2 regions of the Companilactobacillus zhachilii genome follow, and region 2 is predicted to be linked to the other one. Evidence: predicted binding sites of a transcription regulator. Region 2 holds the regulator's gene; the other holds the start of a gene.

Region 1 (3,220 bases), 260 kb from region 2:
ATCTGTTTCATCTTCGTAATCAATTGATAAGTAACTGGATTAATTTTTTGCAAATCTGTTTCTACGAAAACCCAATTTTCTTTAATCAATACCATCCTAATCTTCCTCCGCTAACATATTTTGTTTTTTCAAAGCTGTTACTAATTCTTTAGCTGCCTCCATTGGATCATCGGCCAACTTATGACCAACCTTGGCGGTTTTTTCTGGAGATGAAATTGAACGAACAATCGTTGGTGAACCGGCTTGCCCAACACGCTCACTATCTAGTTGTAAATCACTAGCATGCCAAGTTGTGATTGGTTTAGCAAAGCTCTTGGTAATTTCAACGACATTAGTATATTTAGGTTGATTGATCGTATCTGTAACAGTCAATAGTAGTGGCAATTGAGCTGTGATTTCTTGAGCAACATTATCTAAATTACGTTTGATCACTAATTTATTATCTTGAGCAGTTACTTCATTAGCATATGTGACTTGTGGTACCTGCAATAGCTCGGCCATAATTGGTCCCACTTGTCCCGTATCGGCATCAACTGATTGTTGTCCTAAAATAACTAAATCGACATCACCAATCTTTTTAATGGCTTTACCCAAGACGTAACCAGTGGCCAAAGTATCGGCTCCAGCAAAGGCACGGTCAGATAAAAGAACTGAACTATCAGCACCCAAAGCTAAAGTTTCACGTAATGACACAGCAAAATCATCAGGTCCCATAGTTAAAGTAATTACTTCTCCACCAACATTTCGTTTGATTTCTAAAGCGGTCTCTAAAGCGTGAAGGTCATATGAATTTATTACGCCACCTAGACCACGACGATCGATATTTTTCGTTTTTTCATCAATTTTGACATTCGTAGTTTCTGGTACTTGCTTAATACAAACAACTATTTTCATAATTTTCCTCCTAGGCCCGATTCTTTGCTTCAATGAGTGCAATGGCTGTCCGCATCTTTTCTACGGTTCCTTCAGCTATTTCCATAGCTCTAGCATCTCTAATTAAATGTTCAACTGGATAATCAAGACTGTATCCATAGCCACCTAAAATCTGTAAGGCATCATCTCCAGATTTAACCGCACTACGACTTCCATAAGCCTTAGCCATAGCAGCTTCTTCTTCATAATCTTGACCATGATCTTTTAACCAAGCAGCTTTTTGATAAAGCAATTTGGTTGTTTCTTTGGCAACAGCAATATCAGCTACTTTTCTTTGAATACCTTGCATCTGAATAATCGGCGTATCGATTGCCTTACGATGAGTTGCATAATCAGTGACAATATCTAATTCATGTTCCATAATTCCGGTCAAAACTGCTCCCATGAGCACACGAGCATCATTATGGGCGCTATCACCAATTTCCTTTCCCATACCAACTTTACCTAAGAGATGATTTTCATCAACTTCTATATTATTCATGACGATTTCGCCAACGGGTACACCTGTCAAGCCAAGGAAGTTTTCTTGTTTACCATATTCGAAACCTTCCATATCTTTATCAACGACAAAGAATGATAATTCTTCCGGAGCAGTCTTCACTAAGACACAATATATTTCAGCCAATCCACCATTAGTGATCATGATTTTATCACCATTGATGATCCACTTATCGCCCTTCTTTTCAGCATGTGAGGTTATTCCTAAAGGATTGGAACCTCCACTTGGTTCAGTCATAGAAAAAGCTATGATTCGTGATTTAGCTTGTGGAAGATACTCATCTTTTAAAGCTTGATTACCATACTTCACAATCTGATCAACCGATTTGAAGTGACCTTCAAGAGTAACACCTAAACTAGCATTACCACGCGCGATTTCATTGATCATTGCAGCAGTAGTTTCACCATCAAATCCAGCTCCACCGTACTCTTCAGGCAACATTGTACTTAGAAAATCATATTGCTTGATCTTGTTCAAGAGATCATTGACATAAGAACGCGTATGATCAATTTCCATATCATACGGAGCCACTTCATTTTCAGTAAACGACTTGACCATTCTTAAAAGGATTTCTTTACTTGTTTGTTTTTGATCCATCAGAATTCTCCTCACATGTTAATTTTTTCACATACATATGTAAAAAAATATCCAACGATATTTTAATGATTTCATCATAAGATATTTATTTGAAATTGTCCATATAATTATTTTATATATAAAAAGATAACGTTAATATATGTAAGCTATTCATTTATTCAAAATATACCTTAATTCTTAGACAAATTGCTAACTCATAGTGGCCCGAAGCGCTTGACACATTTGACTAATACAATGCGTTCTTTAGTTCTTAGCTAAATCAAAATATACTTTAAACCTTAAGACTCTGGGAGTTATTGATGTGCTTTAAAATGTAATACTTCCATTTACCAACTATTTATTCAAAACAAAAAATAACCTAGCCGGAAGGGCCCAGAAAATTAGGTCGCCGTGAAGGTGGCGTTAGGGATTTATCCCTTACACCACGGGACGACTTTTGAAATTCGCGCACCTTGCGAAGTTCAAAATCGAGATTGGAGACCTTGGCTCCAATCGGTCCCCACAGCGACCTAATTTTCTGGGCCCTTCCGGCGGACTAATACCATCTCCACATCATGCTTAACCTTTAGCTATACACAAAAAAGCTGACGATAAAAATCGTCAGCTTTTAATTATTTATTGTTTGAAAATTTCGTATTGTTAGCCCAAGTATCAGTTAAGAAGTAGCTATCCATCTTATATTGAGTATCTTTAGGATTTGCTTTCTTATCCTTATAGAAGCCCTTTAGGTGATGGTCAAGCATCAACCAACCACGCCAACCCATGTGAATAGTATCTTCGGCGATATAGTTTGGATTCTTAACATGTGATAGGTCCACAATATTGTTGAAACCTTGTGATCTTAATTGATATTTGATTTTTGTATCAAAGTTAGTAATCGTACTCATTGGCATCCCAGTATACTTGACCCAATGTGGGTTAACCGGTTGGATAACGAACATTACTTCGGTCTTGTTTTGTGCAAACATATATAACAAAGCTTGGAAGTCATTGTATTCAGGTGAATGAGTATATGTTACATGACGGTGCGCATTCTTATATCTAACGATTCTCTTTTTCAATTCCTTCTTATAAAAGGAATTTCCGATTTGCAAATCATTATCACTTGAGTGCTTAGCTGCTAATTTAGTAGCTAGTTTATTTAAATCTTTGTAATCATACTTATCGGGTAATTGACTAGCTGCACGATCA
Region 2 (3,220 bases):
AAGTGGTTTGTCGGTTCGTCCATTACAAGAAAATTATTATTTTCCATTGATAATTTTGTTAATGTTAATCGAGCTTTTTCACCACCAGATAGTCCTGCAACTGGCTTGAGAACATCATCACCGCTGAATAGGAAAGCACCTAACTTTTTGCGGATAATTTGTTCATCTAGTCGTGGATAACGGTCCCAGATTTCGTGAAGAACGTCTTTTTTAGGATCAAGGCCCTTTAAATTCTGGTCGTAGTAACCGACTTGAACATTGGCACCAAATTGACTAGTTCCTTTGATTAGAGGAATTTTACCTAAAATTGATTTAAGAAAAGTTGATTTACCAATACCATTTGGTCCAATGATACCAACGCGTTCACCTTTTTTGACATCTAAGTTGATAGGCTCAGACATGATTTCGTTATCGTATCCGATTGCAGCATCTTTGACTAGTAAAACATCGTTACCACTTTCTTTGTCGATATCAAATGAGAAGTGAACTGAACCTTGATCACTGCCAGGACGTTCCAAAACATCCATGTGTTCCAACTTTTTACGACGACTCTGGGCCATCTTAGTTGTTGAAGCACGAACAATATTTTTTTGAATGTACTCTTCAGTTTTCTTGATTTCAGCTTGTTGTTCTTCGTAATGTTTCCAAGCAACTTCTTGGTTCTTTTTCTTTTCTTGCAAGTAGAAAGAATAATTACCAGAGTAGTGAGTTGATGAATGTTGATTGATTTCAACAATCTCGGTCGTAACTTTATCAAGGAAGTATTGGTCATGGGAAACGATAACTAATGCACCACGATAACCTTTCAGATAACTTTCTAACCATTCGACGGTATTGATGTCCAAATGGTTAGTCGGTTCATCCAAAAGTAAGATATCGTGATGTTCCAAAAGCATCTTTGCCATAGCTAAACGAGATCTTTCACCACCAGAAAGAGTAGAAATTTGGTTTTTCCAAACATCTTCATCAAAGCCGAATCCCTTTAGAACGCTGCGGATTTCTGATTGATAACCGTAACCATTTTCTTGACGGAAAGTATTTTGTAGTTGGTCATATTGTTTCAGAATGGCATCGTAATCGTCGACATTTGGATTGGCAAGTTTCTCTTCTAGAGCGTGCATTTTCTTTTCTTGTTCTTTAAGATAATCAAAAACTTTTTCCATTTCCAAAAAGATTTGATTGTCACTATCGAGTCCAGAATCCTGGGCTAAATAACCAATATTAGTATCTTTTTTTAGGGCAATATTGCCACTGTTGTAACTCTCTTGATCAGAGATAATCTTCAACAAAGTTGATTTTCCGACACCGTTTCGACCGACTAAACCGATGCGGCTGTTGTCTTGAATCTCAAAACTGACATTGGAAAAAAGTTTCTTTGTTCCGAAATTTTTCGTAATGTTTTGTGCTTGTAATAAAATCAAAATATAACTCCTTTATGTATTCACAATTTTATCATTAATTAATAATTTATGCCTTTATAGGTTTAACGTATTGCGTTTTTAGTGATTTTTATTTACTATGAATGTTAGTGAAATGACACACATATGGTGGTAAATTATGACAAAAACAACAGTTCCAAACGCAACAATAAAGCGTTTACCAATTTATTATCGTTACTTCCAATTTCTCAAGGATGAAGGTACAAAAAAAATCTCCTCTGGTGAATTATCAGAAGGGGTCAAGATTGATAGTGCTACAATTAGACGTGACTTCTCATATCTAGGTGCACTTGGGAAACGTGGTTATGGCTACGATGTAAACGATTTAGTGGTCTTCTTTAAGAAGCTGTTGAATCAAGATAAACGAACCAATGTAGCCTTAGTTGGAGTTGGTAATTTAGGTAACGCCTTACTAAATTATAACTTTTCTCGGACGAATAATGTTCGAATTGCGGCAGCTTTTGATATAAATAAGGAAATTGTCGGTACAGTTAAGAGTGGAGTTCCAGTTTACGATATTAGTGAATTGAAGGAACAACTTAACTTGCAACAGATCGATGTCTGTATTTTGACAGTTTCATCAAACGCTGCACAAACGACGGCTGACTTGTTAGCTGATGCAGGGGTTCGAGGAATCTTGAACTTTACACCAGTTATCATCAATGTTCCAAACAGTATCCGTGTTCATTATGTTGACTTAGCTAATGAATTGCAGACACTGATTTTCTTCTTGGATCGTGATAAGTCAATGAACGAAGAGACAAACTAAACTTTTGGGGGAATTTTTTTATGAGTGAACCATTATTTTTGAAACCTGTCTTCCATGAAAAAATCTGGGGCGGCAGAAAATTAGAAACTAAATTTGGTTATAACATTCCTGATGGCACTATCGGTGAATGCTGGGCTATTTCTGGACACCCACATGGCAGATCAGAAGTTGAAAACGGCGAATTTGCTGGTCAATACGTTGATGACCTTTGGAAAAATCATAGTGAACTATTTGGCAATCCTAAAGGCAAAGTCTTCCCATTGTTGACAAAAATTTTGGATGCTGAAGCAAGTCTTTCTGTTCAAGTGCACCCAGATAATGCCTATGCTGCTGAACATGAGCATGAATTAGGTAAGACTGAATGCTGGTATATCATTGATGCTGAACCAGGTTCATACTTGATTTACGGTCACAATGCTAAGAATAAAGCTGAACTTGATCAAATGATCGAATCAGGCGATTGGGACCACTTATTGAGAAAAGTTCCTGTTAAGACAGGCGATTTCTATTACGTACCAAGTGGAACTGTGCATGCTTTGAATAAGGGTATCATGGCCTTGGAAACCCAACAAAGTTCAGATACAACATATCGCTTGTATGACTATGATCGTGTCGACAAGACAACAGGCAAGAAACGTGATCTTCACATTAAACAATCAGAAGACACAATTACCGTTCCTCATAAAGATCCAAAATTAAATATCGAATCAAAACAAGTTGGACAAAATAAATTTACAACCTTCGTTCAACCACCAGTATCACCATTTTTCTCAGTTTATCACTGGGAAATCAAAGAACCAGTTGAATTACACCACCAAATTGGTAAGTATACATTAATCTCTGTGTTAAGTGGAGAAGGTAAGATTACCGTTGATGGTAAAGATTATGATTTGAAGAAAGGTATCCATTTGATAGTTCCAGCAACAGTTGATGCTTGGAAGTTGTCAGGTGACTTGGATATTATAGCTTCAGAGTCTGGAGAAGAATAAAAGAGGGCGGAAACAGGGCGGTC

What was found. Region 2 encodes Rex, which represses fermentation and respiration genes when NADH is low (regulators of the CRP and FNR family bind a similar motif). Its sites were predicted from a motif close to TTGTGAANTANTTCACAA; they were not measured.
Region 1: the regulator Rex is predicted to act here: its motif matches at 2,045-2,062, upstream of D1B17_RS10735 (acyl-CoA dehydrogenase family protein).

What each region holds. Positions count from the first base shown of each region.
Region 1 is NZ_CP031933.2:2,314,698-2,317,917, forward strand. It holds gene D1B17_RS10725 (electron transfer flavoprotein subunit alpha/FixB family protein) at 1-95, opposite strand, end outside; gene D1B17_RS10730 (electron transfer flavoprotein subunit beta/FixA family protein) at 97-894, opposite strand; gene D1B17_RS10735 (acyl-CoA dehydrogenase family protein) at 905-2,029, opposite strand; gene dltD (D-alanyl-lipoteichoic acid biosynthesis protein DltD) at 2,641-3,220, opposite strand, start outside.
Region 2 is NZ_CP031933.2:2,057,672-2,060,891, reverse strand. It holds gene D1B17_RS09490 (ABC-F family ATP-binding cassette domain-containing protein) at 1-1,421, opposite strand, end outside; gene D1B17_RS09485 (redox-sensing transcriptional repressor Rex) at 1,558-2,208, shown strand; gene manA (mannose-6-phosphate isomerase, class I) at 2,229-3,197, shown strand.